Regions from separate parts of the Cellulomonas sp. NPDC055163 genome, predicted to be linked through region 2. Evidence: riboswitches for the same ligand, from Rfam matches in the RefSeq annotation. Region 2 holds a riboswitch; each other region holds the start of a gene.

Region 1 (5,641 bases), on a different contig from region 2:
GGATGGGCGGCATGGCCGTCGCCGGGGCCGCCGCTGCGACCGCGATCGGCTCGACCTCCGCGTCCGCCGCTGCGGGGGACCCGCTGCTCGCCGGGCGGGCGACCGACGCCGGCACGGCGGGGACGCGCCTGACCGCGACGAGCACGGCACCGGCCCTGTCGCTCGCCAACCCGACGGGCGCGCAGCTCCGGCTCGAGCCGTCCGACCCGGCCGGGTGGACACCGCAGGTCGGCGAGATCAAGAACACCGCCGCGGGTCCGCTCATCGGGCTGGACCGCGACGGCACGGGCGTCGAGCGGGGCTACCTCGTGACGAACCTCGACCTGCAGGACCTCGTCTCGTACCTGCCGATGATCTACGCGCCCGCGCCGACGCGCGTGCTGGACACCCGCTCGGCGGAGGGGCGCGCGTCGATCGTCGGGCGCACGCCGGGCGCGCTCGACGCCGCGGGCCGCATCGTCGGGGGCTCGACGATCGACCTCGCGCTGCACACCGCCACGGGCGACCTCGACGTCGCGAGCGTGTTCCTCAACCTGACCGTGACCCAGGGCGCCGCACCGGGCCACGTCATCATGTGGCCGTACGGCGTCGACCGGCCCGGGACGTCGTCGATCAACTACGGCGCGAACCAGGACGTCGCCAACTTCGCCGTCACGGCCGTCGGCCTGTTCCAGGGCCGTCCCACGGTCCGCCTCTTCGCGACGACCACCGTGCACCTCCTGGTCGACGTGACGGCCGTGTACGGCTCGTTCCCGGTCACGTCCACGGGGGCCGCCTCCGTGCGCAGCCCGCTCCTGCCCGAGCTCCGGGCCGACCTCCAGGGCTGACCCCGCCGGGCGGCCGGTCCCGCCGTGCACCTCCTCCCGACCCCGGGCGCGACGCCGCGCCCGGGGTCACTCCGTCGTGCCGACGACCCGGGGCCGCCGGCCGTGGACACGACGTCCAGCATCTGAGCATTTCCGCGAAACCGTTGACCGCTCACGTGATGGTGCTAGGTTCCCCGCACCACGGTCCCTGGGCCGGGGTAGGTCACGAGCTCCAGCGCGTAGCCCCGGCTGGCTGGACGGCAACCCTCCGCACGGCGGGGTGCCCCGGGTGAGGACCTGGTCGCGGGCGGCAGCGCTCTCGACAACGATGCGCCACCGGGTCGGCACGGGCCGACCGGATGAAGGAGACGACGAGATGAGCGGGCGACCCACCGCCGCCGGACCGGACGCGCGACCGCGCACGTCCTGTTGTCCGCCGGGTGGCAGCCGCGCGCTCACCTGCTGTCGCAGCGCGCTCGCCTGAGCACGACCTCCTCGTGACCGGGCGGCACTGACCGCCCGCACCCTTCCCGCTGACACGTCCCGGGGCACCTCGCTGCCCGTCGCGACGTGCCGCCGCGCGCCCCGCGCGTGCTCAGCGGTCGACCCGCACGCCACGGGCTCCCGCGCGCCACCACGGCGCACCGCCCGGCGCACCCGTACCCGCAGAACGGAACGCCCATGACCCGCCCCGACCCGACCGCGAACCCGCCCGTGCACCTGGGGCTCGACCTGTCCGACGCCGGAGCGCACCCCGCCGCCTGGCGGACCGTCGGCTCCGAGGCCCGCCGCCTGTTCGACGCCGAGCGGCTCGTCGAGCTCGTCGAGACGGCGCAGCGCGGAGCGCTCGACTTCGTCCTGCTCGACGACTCCTTCGCGCTCCAGCCGAGCCGGGAGACGACCCTGCGCGGACGGCTCGACGCGGTCCTCGTCGCCGCCCGGCTGGCGCCCCGCTCGCGGGGGATCGGGCTCGTCGCGGCGGTCGACACGACGCACACCGAGCCGTTCCACGTCTCGAAGGCGATCCAGACGGTCGACCACGCCAGCCACGGCCGCGCCGGGTGGCAGGTCGGCTGGTCCACGACCGACGAGGTCGCCGCCGCGTTCGGCCGCAAGCCCGCGCAGAGCGAGCCCGACGCCGTCGCGGAGGCCGACGAGGCCGTCGAGGTCGTGCGCCGGCTCTGGGACAGCTGGGAGGACGACGCCGAGATCCGGGACGTCGCGACCCACCGGTTCGTGGACCGCGCGAAGCTGCACTACGTCGACCACGACGGCATCCACTTCGCCGTCAAGGGCCCGTCGATCACGCCGCGCTCGCCGCAGGGTCAGCCGCCGGTGGTGGTGCGTGCACAGTCGACCGCGTCGCTCGCGCTCGCTGCCCGGCACGCGGACGTCGTGCGCATCCGCGCCACGAGCCAGTCCGACGCGGCAGCCCGCCGGGCCGAGGTCCGTGCGGCCGCCGCCGACGCCGGGCGCGACCCCGGGTCGCTGCGCGTGCTGGTCGACGCGCTCGTGGTCCTCGGCCCCGACGAGGCGAGCGCCCAGGCACGCCTCGACCTGCTCCAGTCGCTCGAGGGCACGCGCTGGGAGACCGGATCGTTCGCGCACGTCGGCACGGCGCGCGGGCTCGCCCAGCTCGTCCAGGACTGGACCGAGACGGGCGCCGCCGACGGGTTCACGCTGCGCCCCGCGTCGCTGCACACCGACGTCGCGCAGATCGTCGACGAGGTCGTGCCGCGGCTGCGCGCCGGCGGGCTGTTCCGCTCCGCGTACCCGGGTGCGACGTTCCGCGACACGCTCAACCTGCGCCGGCCCGCCAGCCGCTACTCCGCCGCGATCGCGTGACCGCGATGACGAACCGGCCGCGCAAGCAGATCCACCTCGGCGTCCACTTCCCGGGCGTCAACAGCACGACCGTCTGGACCGACCCGCGCTCGGGCAGCCAGATCGACTTCGCGTCGTTCGAGCACCTCGCGCGCCGCGCCGAGGCGGCGAAGCTCGACTTCTTCTTCCTCGCCGAGGGCCTGCGCCTGCGCGAGCACAAGGGGCTGATCCACGACCTCGACGTCGTCGGGCGGCCCGACACGCTGCCGGTCCTCGCGGCGCTCGCGGCGGTCACGGAGCGGCTCGGGCTCGCCGGGACGATCAGCACGACGTTCAACGAGCCCTGGGAGATCGCGCGGCAGTTCGCGACGCTCGACGTCCTCTCGGGCGGGCGTGCGGCGTGGAACCTCGTGACCTCTCCGGACGCGTTCACGGGCGCGAACTTCCGGCGCGGGGGCTTCCTCCCGTACGCCGAGCGCTACGAGCGCGCGGCGGAGCTCGTCGAGGTCGCGCGCGCCCTGTGGGACTCGTGGGACGACGACGCCGTGGTCGCGGACGCCGAGGCGGGGGTGTTCCTGCGGCCCGGCGCTGTGCGGCCCGTCGAGCACCACGGCCGGCACTTCGACGTGCGCGGGGAGTTCACGACGCCGCGCGGCCCGCAGGGCCACCCGGTGCTGTTCCAGGCGGGCGACTCCGCGGAGGGCCGGGACTTCGCGGCCCGTACGGCGGACGTCATCTTCTCGATGCACTCGACGTTCGACGCCGGTCAGGCGTTCTACCGCGACGTCGCCGCACGGCTCGCGGACGCCGGACGGCCCGCGGGCTCGCTCAAGATCCTGCCCGCGACGACGGTCGTGCTCGGCGGCACCGACGCCGAGGCGCAGGAGCGGGCGCGCGAGATCCGGCTGCAGCAGGTCCCGGGCCCGACGGCGATCGCCTTCCTCGAGCAGGTGTGGGGCACCGACCTCACCGCGTACGACCCGGAGGGCCCGCTCCCGGACGTCGAGCCGGACGTGCAGGCCGACGGCGTCACCCGGGGACGGGTGCGGCACGTCAAGGACCCGCGTCCCGTCGTGGCCGAGTGGCGCGCCCGTGCCGCGGCGCACGGCTGGTCGATCCGCGAGCTCGTCATCGAGGTCACCTCGCGCGGGTCGTTCGTCGGGACCGCGCAGCACGTGGCCGACGAGATCGACCGCTACGTGCAGGCCGACGCGAGCGACGGCTTCATCCTCGTGCCGCACCTGACCCCCGGCGGCCTCGACGACGTCCTCGACGAGGTCGTGCCGCTGCTGCAGGAGCGCGGCTCGTTCCGCACCGAGTACGGCGGCCCGACGCTGCGCGACCACCTCGGCCTCGCCCGTCCCGCCGTGACCGACGGGGACCGCGCCGCTGCGGCGCTCGTCGGCTGACCACCACCGCACCCCGAGAGGACCACTCATGACGAGCACCACGACCCGACCCGGCACCTCGGCCAGCACAGCGCCCGCTGCGCACGACCCGTCGGCCGCAGCCCCGCTCGCGTGGACGCGCTGGCGCGCCGAGCGCGAGCGTGCCCTGACGGAGCCGCACGGCTGGCTCACCCCGGTCGCCCTGCGCTGGCTCGCCTCGCGGCCCTCGCCCGTCGAGGGCGTCCCCGGCACGTGGTGGACGGACCCGGCCGGCCACGTGCACCTCGTCGCCGAGCGCGCGGACGGGCTCGTGCTCACCGGCGCGGACGAGCCCCTCGACGGCACTGCCGACTTCGCGGTCCCCGAGGGCGGGTCGCAGGTCGTGGCCCGCTTCCGGCCGGCCGGGCGTCCGGCGGACGACCCGCGTGGCGAGCCCGCCGACGTGGCGGTCGAGCTCGTGCGCCGGACGGGCCGGGACGCGCTGCGGCTCCGGGACGCCTGGGCGCCCGAGCGGCTCGGCTTCGACGGCGTCGCGACGTTCGCCTACGACCCCTCCTGGGTCCTCGACGCCCCGGTCCGCTGGTACGACGAGCCGCAGCCCGTGACCGTCGGCGCCGCCCAGCCGCGGCTCGTCCACCACGTGACCCTCGTCGGCGAGGTCGACCTCGTGCACGGCGGCACCGTGACGACGCTGCGCCTCACGGGCGCGCCCGGCGGCACGGACGCGACGCTGCTGCTCACCGACGAGGCTCCCGGCACGGCACCGTGGCGCGTGCTGCACGTCGAGCGCCCGGCCGGTGCCGCGGCGACCGTGCGCCTCGACCTGAACCGCCTGCTCAACCTCCCGTTCGCGTTCAGCGACCACGGCACCTGCCCGGCGCCCGTCGCCGGCAACCACGTGCCGTTCGCGGTCGAGGCGGGCGAGCGCGCGCCGCACAGCGCCGGCGCGGCGACGGCGTTCGCGGGCACCGGGGCCGGGCGATGACGACGACCACGGCCCGACCGGCCGACGTCGGGGCCGGGCCCGTGGACGAGCGGACGCCGATCGCCGAGCGGACGCCGACCGCCGGCACGGGCGCGGTGCGCGAGGTGCGGTCCGTGCACCTCGACGACCCGCTGGTTCGCCCGCTGCTCGACGAGCTCGCGCACGAGTACGCGACGCGGTACGCCGAGCACTTCGGCGTCGACGCGCTGCGCGCCGAGATGGCCCGCTACCCCGCGCACGAGTTCGCGGCACCCGACGGCGACCTCGTGCTGCTGCTCGAGGACGGGGCCCCGGTCGCCGGCGGAGCGTTCCGCCGGCGCCTCGAGCCCGAGCTCGGGCACGCCGGGCTGCTCGCGCGGAGCGACGCGCGCGCCGCGGACGGCACGCCCGCCGTCGCGACCGCCGAGCTCAAGCGCATCTGGACCGCGAGCACGCACCGCCGCCGGGGCCTCGCCCGCGTCGTCCTCGCTGAGCTCGAGGAGCGTGCCGCGCGCGCCGGGTACGTGCGGGTCTACCTCACGACCGGTCCGCGGCAGCCCGAGGCCGCCGCCCTGTACCTGCGCACGGGCTACACGCCGCTGTTCGACCCGGCGGTGCAGCCGTCGGGGCCGCTGCCCTTCGAGAAGTGGCTGGGAGAG
Region 2 (5,641 bases):
CCGCCGCCGCTCTGCTGGCGCAGCGCGAGCTCGTGCTGCGGGTGCGAGGGCAGGTACGGGTAGCGCACGGACGCGACGCCGGGGTGCTGCTCGAGCCACGTCGCGACGCGCAGCGCCGACGCCGTCTGGTGGCGCACGCGCAGCGACAGCGTCTCGAGGCCCTTGAGCAGGACCCATGCGTTGAACGGGCTGAGCGACGGGCCCGTGTTGCGGATGAGCGTCTGCACGGGGCCGTGCACGTACTCCTCGGAGCCGAGGATCGCCCCGCCGAGCACCCGGCCCTGGCCGTCGATGTGCTTGGTCGCGGAGTAGACGAGCACGTCGGCGCCGTGCTCGAGCGGCCGTGACAGGACGGGCGTCGCGAAGACGTTGTCGACGACCACGACGGCGCCCGCGTCGTGCGCGAGGCGGCTCACCGCGGCGATGTCGACGAGGTCCTGCATGGGGTTGGACGGCGTCTCGAAGAACACGACGTCGGTCGGGGTCGCGAGCGCCTCCTCCCACTGGGCGAGCACGTGCCCGTCGACGTAGTCGGTGGTGACGCCCCACCGCGCCAGGATGTCGTCGAGGATCACCACGGTCGACCCGAAGAGGGCCCGCGACGCGACGACGCGCGAGCCGGTGCTCACGAGCGCGGCGAGGGCCGTGAACACCGCGGACATGCCGGTCGCGGTGGCGTACGCCGCCTCGGCCCCGTCGAGCAGGCGCAGCCGCTCCTCGAACGTCGAGACCGTCGGGTTGGAGTAGCGCGAGTACAGGAACCGGTCGACGTCGCCGGCGAACGCCGACTCGGCCTCGCCGGCCGACCCGTACACGTACCCCTGGGTCAGGAACAGCGCCTCCGACGTCTCGCCGAACTCGGTGCGCACGAGCCCGCCGCGCACCGCGAGCGTGTCGGGGCGCAGGGTGCTGCGGTCGACCGAGCGGTCGTCCCAGTCGAACGGTCCGGGCGTGCGGCGGGCGCTCACCGCTGCCGCCAGGGGAGCCCGGCCGCGCGCCAGCCGGTCGCCCCGCGCTGCCCGTCCGGGCCGACGCCGCCCTCGAACCCGTCGAGCACGTTGTACGCGGGGCCGAGGCCCGCGGCGGTGGCGAGCTTCGCGGCGCCGACCGACCGGACGCCCGAGCGGCACAGGAAGACGACGGGCCGCTCGTCGCCGGGTTCGAGGCCGCTCGTGCGCAGCTCGTCGACGAACGCCGGGTTGGGCCGGCCGGTGCCGTCGACCCACTGCACGAACGCCGCGGGGCGCCCGGTGGTGGACGTGTCGGGGACGCCGATCGCCGTCCACTCGCCGTCGGTGCGGACGTCGACGAGCAGCGCGCGCTCGTCGTGCTCCAGCAGGTCCCACGCCTGCTGCGGGGTCAGGTCACCCGCGTAGCCGCCGGTGCTCATGCGGGGAGCACCTGGGCGCGCGGCGTGGGGAACGCGCCGGTCGCCGGGGTCGCGTCGGGCAGGACGACCGCCTGCGCGACGACCACCCGGGTGCCGTCGAACGTCGCGGCGGGGCCCCCGTGCAGCACGTAGCCCTCGTCGAGCGCGGCGCTGACGCGCTCGCAGAAGCTGCGGTCGTCGGGCCCGGTCAGGAGCCGGTAGCGCAGGCGCTCGGGCTCGGGGGTGCTGGGCCCGGGCTCGCCGGTGCCGCCGGTCCCGGTCGTCGGGTCGGGTGCGTCGCTCATGTCGCCTCCATCGGTCCTGGCGGTAGCACCCTGCTCCAGGCACGTGGTGCCTGCGGGTTGCTGCGGCGTCGTCGAGCCAGATCTCTCGGCCGCTCTGGATGGTGACGGTGATCGTAGGCTCACGTGCGGCTGCCGTCCAAGCCTCGACCCCAGGCTGTCCGGCATGCGAGACGCAATGCCCACCCGTTGACACCGGCAGTCCTCCCCGGGGATTCTCGACCCAGGTCATGAGTGCCAGCACGAAGCCCCGGCTTGCTGGCCGGCAACCCTCCTCCGCGGTGGGGTGCCCCGGGTGACGACCTGGCCGTGCCGCCGATCGGCGGACGGCAAGCGCGGGGTCCTCCTCACGGGTCCCCACCGACCTGTCGAGGAGCACCATGTCCGTGATCACCGAGGCCACCACCTGTGCGACGACACGCGCGCCCCTGGACGGGCTCCTGCCCGTCGTCGGCGGCGCGACGCAGGTGCCGCTGCTCGACGGCACGAGCCGCACCTACGCCAACCTCGACTACGCGGCGAGCGCCCCCGCGCTCGAGGCCGTCGCGGCGCGCGTCACCGAGGTCCTGCCGCTCTACGCGTCCGTGCACCGCGGCGCGGGCTACCTCTCGCAGGTCTCCACCGCGCTCTACGAGGCGTCCCGCCAGACGATCGCCCGGTTCGTCGGCGCCCGCGCGGACGACGTCGCGATCATCACCCGGAACACGACCGACGCGCTCAACCTGCTCGCGGGCGTCGTCCCCGCCGGCGCCGACGGGACCCCCGGCCGGGTGCTCGTGCTGGACGTCGAGCACCACGCCAACCTGCTGCCGTGGGGTCAGGGCCCGGACCGCGCGTCCACGGTCGTGCCGATCGCCGGCACCGTCGCCGAGACCCTCGAGGTGCTGGCCCGCGAGCTCGCCGCGCACCCGCACGCGCTCGTCGCGGTCACCGGGGCGTCGAACGTCACGGGCGAGGCGCTGCCGCTCGACGAGGTCGTGCGGCTCGCCCACGCCGCGGGCGCACGCGTCGTGGTCGACGGCGCGCAGCTCGTCCCGCACCGCGGCTTCGACCTCGCCGCGACCGGGGTCGACTACGTCGCGTTCTCGGGGCACAAGACGTACGCGCCGTTCGGTGCGGGGGCGCTCGTGGGCCGGCGCGACTGGCTCGACGCGGGCGAGCCGTACCTCGCGGGCGGCGGCGCGGTGCGCGACGTGCGCGCCGACCGGACGATCTGGCAGCCCGCGCCCGCCCGCCACGAGGCCGGGTCCCCGAACGTCGTCGGCGCGATCGCGCTCGCCGAGGCCTGCGAGGTGCTCGCCGACCTGCCCGCCGGGGCGCTCGAGGCGCACGAGGCCGCGCTGCGCTCGCGCCTCGTCGACGGCCTCGCGGCGCTCGACGGCGTGCGGGTCGTGCGGATCTGGCCCGACTCCGGCGAGCCCGTCGGGGTCGTGACCTTCACGGTCGGCGAGCACGACCCGGGCCTCGTCGCCGCCTACCTCGCCGCCGAGCACGGGATCGGCGTGCGCGACGGGCGGTTCTGCGCGCACCCGCTGCTCCGGCACCTCGGCGCCACGGACGGCGCCATCCGCGCGTCCGTCGGGGTCGGCACGCCCTCGGAGGCCGTGGACCGGCTCGTCGCCGGTGTCGCGGCGTTCCTCGCCGAGGGTCCGGGCGCGCGCTACGCGGTGCAGGACGGCTGCTGGGTCGTCGCGCAGGACACCCGCCCGCTCATCCCGCTGCACGGCCTCGACGGCCTCGCGGCGACGGCGGCGGCGTGCGGCCCGGCGATCGACTGACGCCCGGTGATCGACCGACGCCCGGTGATCGACTGACGCTCGGCGATCGACTGACGCCCGGCGACCGACCGACGCCCGGTGGTCGACTGACGGGACCGGGGCCGGCTCACGCGCGCGTCGGCTCCAGGTCCGGCCGGCTGTCCCGTTCGCGCAGCAGCCGGCCGAACGCGGCGGCCGTCTGCGGCGGCGCGAAGTGGAACCCCTGCGCCCGGTCGCAGCCCAGCCGGCGCAGGATCGCGTGCTGGTCCGGCGACTCGACGCCCTCGGCGACCACACCGAGCCCGAGCGCCCGCGCCATGCCGAGCACGGCCTCGACGAGGTGCAGGTCGCGGGCGTCGCGCGCGAGTCGGGCGACGAAGGAGCGGTCGATCTTGAGCTCGGACATCGGCAGGTCCTGCAGGTAGGACAGCGACGAGTAGCCCGTCCCGAAGTCGTCGACCGAGAGCTGCACCCCGGTGGCGCGGAGCCGGTCGAGGCTCTCGCGCCCGTGCGTCGCCCAGCGGACGAGCGTCGACTCGGTGACCTCGAGGCACAGCCGCTCGGCGGGCAGCCCCGTCTCGCGCAGCACGTCGGCGACGAGCGGCACGAACGCGCCGTCCTGGAGCTGGGCGCCGGAGACGTTGATCGAGATCCGCAGCGGGTGCCCGTCGACGCACCACCGGGCGGCCTGGTCGCACGCGGTGCGCAGCACGACCTCGCCGACCGCCGAGATCAGGCCCGTCTCCTCGGCGACCGGCACGAACTCGAGCGGCGCGACGAGCCCACGCGTCGGGTGCAGCCAGCGCACGAGCGCCTCCGCGCCGGTGATCCGGCCCGACGCGACCTCGACGAGGGGCTGGTAGAACACGACGAGCTCGCCGTCGGCGAGCGCGCGGCGCAGCGCCTGCTCGGTCTCGAGGTAGCGCGTCGCGCGCCGCTGCATCGACGCGTCGAACACCGCCCAGTCGATGCCGAGCTCGCGCGCGCGGCCCATCGCCGTGTCGGCCTCGCGCAGCAGCCGCTCGGGCGCCGAGTCGTGGTCCTGCGGCGCGATCCCGATCGCCGCGGTCAGCACGATGCCCGCGCTCCCGACGTCGACCGGCTCGGCGAGCGCCGCGAGCAGCCGCTGCGCGAGCACGACCGCGCCGTCCACGGTCAGGTCGCGGCCCAGCACCATGAAGTCGTGCCCGCCCTCGCGCACGAGCAGGTCCCCGGGCCGCAGCGCCGAGCTCAGGCGCGCCGAGGCCTCGACGAGCACCCGGTCGGCGCCGTCGTGCCCGAGGCTGTCGCTGATCGTCTGGAAGCGGTTGAGGCCGACGCACAGCACCGAGACGCGGGCGCCGCTCGTGCCGTCGAGCGCCCGGGCGAGCCGCTCGCGCAGCAGCTCCTTGTTGGGCAGCCCGGTGAGGCGGTCGTGCGTCGCCTGGTGGGCGAGGCGCGCCTCGTGGCCGGCGCGGACGTCGAGCAGCGTGGTGAACTCCCGCGCGAGCTGCCGGAGCTCCGCGGGCCCGGCGACCTCGACCTGGGCGGCCGCCGCCGAGCCGGTGGTGCGTGCGCCCGTGACCGCGGCGGTGAGCGCGCGCAGCGGGCGGGCGACCCGGCGCTGGGCGAGCCACCCGAGCACGACGATGGCGAGCAGGGCGAGCGAACCGAGGACGGCGAAGGTCGAGAGGGTCTGCCGTGCGTCGGCGACGACCGACGCGGCATCGACACCGCGGTACACGCGCCACCCCGCGGGCTGGACGTCCGCCGAGGCGAACAGCCGCGCGACGCCGTCCGGCGCGTCGGTCTCGCCGGAGCGCCGCGTCGGGTCGACGACCGCCCCGACGAGCGCCGCAGGGTCCCGCCCGGAGGCGGAGACGACGCGCCCCGTGCCGATGTCGACGATCCCGATGACGGAGTCGGTGCCGAGCCCCAGGATCGAGCCGAGGTCGCCGGCGACGGTCCCGACGTCGAGGAACAGGACCGCCGCGGCCCGCCCCCCGGCGTCGTCGGACGCGAACGCGCGCGCGACGACGATCGAGGGGCGCCCGGTGGCGGGGTCCTGCGCACCCCACAGGACCTGCGTCGACGAGGTCCCGAGCGTGCGGGTGAGCCACTCGCTCCCGGCGTGCAGCCCGGGTGCGGCGAGCGTCTGCTCGGGCCGTGACGTGCACGCGACGTCACCGGCGCCGGTCACGAGCGACACGCGCACCTCGGTGAGGATCGTCGCC
Region 3 (5,641 bases), on a different contig from region 2:
CGCCACGGCGACGACCGCCCCGCGCAGCGTCAGCCCGGTACCGTGCACGACGCGCGTGAGCAGGTCGCGGCCGACCTGGTCGGTGCCGAACCAGTGCGCCGCGGACGGTCCGGTGAGCTTCTCGGCCGGGACGCCGTCGAGCGGGTCCCCGGGTGCGAGCACCGCGGGGGCGAACGCGGCGACCACGAGGACGACGAGCCAGAGCACCGCGAGCGCGAGGCCCGGACGGCGCACGGGTGCGAGCGCGGCGGCGCGGACGGACGCGACGAGGGTGCGCGATGGTCGGCGGGCCGGCGTGGCCTCGACGCCGTCGGCCCCGGTGGTCGCGGGCGCCGCCGGGCCGGGCGCCGTCGGGCCGGGCGCCGCCGGGTCGGGCGCCGTCGGGCCCTGCGCCGTCGAGTCGCGCGGGTCCGGGTCCGCCGCGCGCGCGGCGGCCGTCGGGTCCACGGCGGCGGTCGCCCCCGCCGGTCGAGTCTCGGTCCAGGTCATGTCGGTCACGCTCCTGCGGGTGCGGCGGAGAGGAGCTCGGCCGGTCGGTCGGGGGCCGGCACCCGGGCCCCGCGGCGGGCGGTCGTGCGCAGCCGGGGGTCGAGGACGGGGTGCACGAGGTCGACGGCGAGGTTGACGGCGACGAACACCACCGCGGCGAGCAGCACGACACCCTGCACGACGGGCAGGTCCTGCGCACCGACGGACGTCGCGGTGAGCCTGCCGAGCCCGGCGCGGGAGAACACGGTCTCGGTCACCACGGCGCCCGAGAGCAGCCCGCCGACGACGAGACCGGTCATGGTGAGCGCCGGCAGCGCGGCGTTGCGCAGCACGTGGCCGAGGTGCACGCGCGCCGGTCCGGCGCCCTTGGCCCACGCGGTGTCGACGAACGGCTCGCGCAGCGTCCGCCGCAGGCTCGCGGACAGGACCTGCGCGACGACGGCGCCGGTCGGGAGCGCGAGCGTCAGTGCCGGCAGCACGAGCGAGGCGGGGCCCTTCTGCCCCACGGCCGGGAAGAGCGGGAACGTGAACGAGAAGACCTGGACGAGCGCGAGCCCGAACCAGAACGACGGCACCGCGACGCCGAGCGGCGGGAGCGAGAGCAGCAGGCCGGAGAGCGCGCGGTGGCGGGTCGCGTGCGCGGCGAGCGCCAGCCCGCCGCCCAGGACGAGGGCGACGAGGAGCCCCGCGGCGGCGATCTGGACGGTCGGCCCGACGGCCTCGCCGAGCAGCTCGGTGACGGGGCGGCCGGTCGCGACCGAGCGCCCGAGGTCGCCGGTCAGCACCTGACCGAGACGCTGCACGTACTGCGCGGGCAGCGGGCGGTCGAACCCGTACTCGGCGCGCACCGCGTCGAGCTGCTCGGGCGTGACGTCGGAGCTGTCGCCGCCGACGAGTGCCGAGACGGGGTCGCCCGGCAGCGCGAAGAGCACGAGGAACGACACGGTGTAGGCGGCCCAGAGCACGCCCAGCGCCTGCGCGACGCGCGCGGCGAGGTACCGCGTCACCGTGTGACGCCGGGTGCGCGGGCACCCGAGGCGGGGCGCGGGTGGGCAGGACGCGAGGACATGGGGAGCTCCCTGGGGGTGCAGGAGGGGACGGCCGGGCCGGGGTGCGCACGGGCTGCGCGGGGCGCGCGGGTCGCGCGCCGACGTCAGGACGTCAGCGACAACAGGCGGTAGGGCGGACGGCGGGGCGACGCGTCGCGTCGTGCAGCACCTGCATGCCACGCCTCCCGCTCGTGCCCGGCCGAGGCCGAGGACCGTGCTTGCGCCGGAGGGACCGGCGCCGGGTCGTCACCTGGAGCACCCCGCCGCACGGAGGGTTGCTGTCCGGCAAGCCAGGGCTCGTGAACCGGATCTCATGACCGGGGAGAGGAGTACCAGGCCGTGCGCCTCAGGCCACCACTTCGACGGGATCTTCTCGCACTGTGAGATGAGTGACGGACCGGATCGCGCGTTGCGTCGGCGCGCCGTCCGGCTCGTCTCACGAAGTGAGAAGTTCGGCACGATGCGCTGGCCTTCGCAGCACGGGTTGCTATACCTCCGCCGAGGTCACGAGCACCAGCACGCAGGCCCGGCTCGCTGGTCGGCAACCCCCAGTCACGGCGGGGTGCCCCGGGACAGACCTGGCTCTCCCCCGCGGGAGGAGAGCAAGCGTGATCCACCGACCGAGGAGCTCCCGATGTGCCCGACTTCCCCGACCCCACCGGCCGACCGCGCACACGTGGCGGTCGCCCCGTGACCGCGCGGTCGCTCGACCAGCTCGAGCGCCTGCTCGTGCAGCAGGACGAGCCGCAGCTCTCGCCCGAGCAGTACAAGGCCGTGTTCCGCCGGCACCCCGCCGGCGTCGCGGTCATCGCCTTCCAGGGCCCCGCCGGCCCCGTGGGCTTCACTGCCACGTCGGTGATCTCGGTGTCCGCGGCACCGCCCCTGCTCGCGTTCTCCCTCGCGTCGACGTCGTCGTCGTGGCCCGCCCTGCGCGACGCGACGACCGTCGCCGTGAGCTTCCTCTCGGACGCGCAGGACCACGTGTCCGCGCGGTTCGCGACGAGCGGCGTCGACCGGTTCGCCGGCGACGGCTGGCGTGCGCTCGCGACCGGCGAGCCGGTGATCGACGGTGCGGTCTCCTGGGTCCGCGGCCGTGTGCTCCAGCGCACCCCGGTCGGCGACAGCTACCTCGTCGCGCTGCGGGCGCTCGAGCACGGGACGGACGCCGGCGCGTCGGCGCTCGTCTACCACGACCGCGCCTACCACCGGCTCGGGGACCACACCGCCATCTGACCCGCGCACCGCCCCGCCACCGTCCCGGTCCGGGACCGTGGTGGGGCCGATGCGCGGCCGCGCGGGACGAACCGGCCCTCGCGCAGAGGTCATGGCGACGCCGGGTGCGGCCTGCGCACGGCACCCGGCGTCGTCGACGTGCCGGTCGCCGGCTCAGGCGGCCCCGACAGGCGTGCGGGTCACGGCGGTGAACCCCGCCGCGCGCCGGTCGTCGCGCTCGGTCCACAGGTCGCTCGACACCTCGGCCTGCACGACCGGGACCACCTCCTCGGCGAACCGCCGCAGCACGTCCTCCTGGTGGTGCGGCTCCAGGAGGTGGTTGATCGACACCGACTGCAGGTCGTGCCGGAAGCTCGCGTGGTAGTCGAGGATCTTCTCGACGACGCGCTCGGGGGACCCGACGAGGGCCGGTCCCCGCTCGACGGCCTCCTCGATCGTGCGGAAGCTCGTGACCTTCCCGACGGCCCCCGGCTCGTGCCGGCGCAGGTCGGCGCGCGCGACCATGCCCTCGTAGATCGGGCGGAACTGCTCGATCGCCTGCTCGGTCGTGTCCGCGAGGAACAGCCCGCCCGAGCCCGACCCGACGTACGCGTGGGCCGGGTCGTGCCCGTGCGCCTCGTACTGCGCGCGGTACCGGTCGATGAGCACGCCGTAGTTCTCGCGTGGCTGGAGGGCGTTCGCGCTCACGACCGGGTCGCCCCACCGTGCCGCGAGGTCGACCGCGAACTGCGACGTCGCCGAGCCGTGCCAGATCCGGAACGGCCCCGCGAACGGCCGGGGCAGCGTCGTGGCGCGCTCGAGGTCAGGCCGGTGGCGCCCCGACCAGCTGACCTCCTCCTGGCTCAGCAGCAGGCGCAGGAGCTCGTAGTTCTCCTCGAGGTACTCGTACTGCTTCGTGATGTCGAGGCCGAGCAGCGGGTACTGGAGCGTCTCGTTGCCCTTGCCGATGACGATCTCGAGCCGCCCCCGGCTCAGCTGGTCGACCGTCGCGAGATCTTCCGCGACGCGAACGGGGTCGAGGAGCGAGAGCACGGTGACGCCGGTGCTCAGCAGGATCCGCGACGTCCGGGCGGCGATCGCGCCGAGGATCACGGTCGGCGCCGAGGAGAGCACGTCGCCGGCGTGCCGTTCGCCCACGGCGAACGAGTCGAGCCCGACCTCCTCGGCGAGCACCGCGGTCTCGACGACGCGCGCCAGGCGGTCCGCGGGCGGCACCGCCTCGCCGGTCACGGGGTGCGGAGGGTTGAAGACGATGTCGAGCAGCTGGAAGCGCACGGGGGTTCCTTCGCGGTGGCCGGGTCAGCGGGTCGCCGACGCGAGCACGCCGTCGTCGGACGCGTCGGTGCGGCCGGCGGGGTCGCCGTCCTCGGGCGCCCGCGCGTCCGGGGAGGTCGCGGCGGCGGCGTCCCGGGCGGCGACCCCCTCCCGCACGAGCGGGATGACGTGCCTGCCGAAGTCGGCGGCGTCGTCCAGCAGGTCGTAGCCGCGGGCCGAGATCACGCGCACGCCCAGGTCGTAGTAGGCGAGCAGCGCCTGCGCGACCGTCTCGGGTGTCCCGACGAGAGCGTTGGAGTTGCCCGCACCCCCGGTGACCCGCGCGGTCGCCGTCCACAGGGCGGTGTCGAACCGGTCGCCCTGCGCGGCGATCTCGAGGAGCCGCTGCGACCCGGCGTTCTCGGGCGCGGCGCCGGGGGTCCGCCGGCCGGGCAGACCGCCGCTGCCGAGGCGCGCCTCGATGCGGCCGAGGATCTGCTCGGCCTTCTCCCACGCCCGCTCCTCGGTCGGTGCGATGATCGGCCGGAAGGCCGCGTGGATGCGCGGCGGCGTCGCGCGGCCCGCGGCGGCGGCCTCGCGGTGGATGCGCTCGATCTGCTCGGCGGTGCGGTCGAGCGGCTCGCCCCAGACCGCGAAGATGTCCGCCTCCGCGGCACCGACCCGGTAGGCCGCGTCGGACGAGCCGCCGAACGAGACCGTGGGCGTGCGGCCCTCGAACGGGGTGACGTCGAGCGTGAAGTCGCGGAACGCGTAGAACTCGCCGTCGTGGTCGAACGGCTCGCGGCTCGCCCACGCCCGCTTCACGACCTGGATGTACTCGCGGGTGCGGGCGTACCGCTCGTCCTTCGTGAGCGTGTCGCCCTCGCGCTGCTGCTCGTGGTCCGAGCCGCCGGTGATGAAGTGCACCGAGAACCGGCCGCGCGAGAGCTGGTCGAGCGTCGCGAAGGACTTGGCGGCGTACGTCGGGTAGGAGACGTTCGGGCGGTGCGCGAGCAGCAGCTCGATCGACTCGGTGCGCGCCGCGACGTACGCGGCGAGCGCGGCAGGCTCCGGACCGCTCGACCCGTAGGCGAACAGCACCCGGGTCCAGCCGTTGTCCTCGTGCGCGCGCACGAGGCGCTCGAGGTAGCCGGTGTCGAACGGTGCGGTCGTGCGCGCGGCGGCCTCGGAGGCGTCGCTGGTCGTGGCGATGCCGAGGAACTCGACGGGCATGGGGGTCTCCTGAGGGGTCGGGACGGGTCGGGGTGAACGGGTGTGCGACGTGGTCCGGGGTCAGCGCGCGAGCGCGTCCGCGACCGCGGGCGCGCCGGCCGAGAGGCCCCACGCGCCGGCCAGTAGCTCGAACGAGCGCACGGTGTCGCGCTTGTCGTGCGTGACCGTCGTGACGAGCAGCTCGTCGGCGCCCGTGACCCGCTGGAGCGTCTCGAGGCGCTCGACGACGGTGTCGGGGTCGCCGACGACGCGCGTCTCGACCCGGTCCCGCACGAGCTCGCGCGTCGCGTCGTCGAGCTCGTGCCACGGCGTCGTCGAACCCGGTCGCGGGTAGGCGACCGCACCGGAGCCGCTCGTCCGGATCGAGCGCACCCACGCGGGGA

Evidence for each region. A riboswitch is a leader RNA that binds a small molecule or an ion and turns the genes downstream of it on or off. The one in region 2 is predicted to bind S-adenosylmethionine.
Region 1: another riboswitch for S-adenosylmethionine. It lies ahead of ACWFNE_RS07475 (LLM class flavin-dependent oxidoreductase); the one in region 2 lies ahead of ACWFNE_RS14360 (DUF1737 domain-containing protein).
Region 3: another riboswitch for S-adenosylmethionine. It lies ahead of ACWFNE_RS07530 (flavin reductase family protein); the one in region 2 lies ahead of ACWFNE_RS14360 (DUF1737 domain-containing protein).

Annotation. Positions count from the first base shown of each region.
Region 1 covers NZ_JBSGSU010000003.1:275,275-280,915, forward strand. Annotated here, with positions in the region: gene ACWFNE_RS07470 (hypothetical protein) at 1-827, shown strand, start outside; SAM riboswitch class IV at 1,028-1,141, shown strand; gene ACWFNE_RS07475 (LLM class flavin-dependent oxidoreductase) at 1,488-2,651, shown strand; gene ACWFNE_RS07480 (NtaA/DmoA family FMN-dependent monooxygenase) at 2,657-4,039, shown strand; gene ACWFNE_RS07485 (DUF1684 domain-containing protein) at 4,068-5,003, shown strand; gene ACWFNE_RS07490 (GNAT family N-acetyltransferase) at 5,000-5,641, shown strand, end outside.
Region 2 covers NZ_JBSGSU010000006.1:389,621-395,261, forward strand. Annotated here, with positions in the region: gene ACWFNE_RS14350 (O-succinylhomoserine sulfhydrylase) at 1-968, opposite strand, end outside; gene ACWFNE_RS14355 (rhodanese-like domain-containing protein) at 965-1,390, opposite strand; gene ACWFNE_RS14360 (DUF1737 domain-containing protein) at 1,387-1,674, opposite strand; SAM riboswitch class I at 1,679-1,779, opposite strand; SAM riboswitch class IV at 1,898-2,013, shown strand; gene ACWFNE_RS14365 (aminotransferase class V-fold PLP-dependent enzyme) at 2,052-3,449, shown strand; gene ACWFNE_RS14370 (putative bifunctional diguanylate cyclase/phosphodiesterase) at 3,556-5,641, opposite strand, start outside.
Region 3 covers NZ_JBSGSU010000003.1:286,315-291,955, reverse strand. Annotated here, with positions in the region: gene ACWFNE_RS07540 (ABC transporter permease) at 1-489, opposite strand, end outside; gene ACWFNE_RS07535 (ABC transporter permease) at 495-1,496, opposite strand; SAM riboswitch class IV at 1,748-1,857, opposite strand; SAM riboswitch class IV at 2,041-2,153, shown strand; gene ACWFNE_RS07530 (flavin reductase family protein) at 2,229-2,771, shown strand; gene ACWFNE_RS07525 (LLM class flavin-dependent oxidoreductase) at 2,925-4,046, opposite strand; gene ACWFNE_RS07520 (LLM class flavin-dependent oxidoreductase) at 4,071-5,258, opposite strand; gene ACWFNE_RS07515 (LLM class flavin-dependent oxidoreductase) at 5,319-5,641, opposite strand, start outside.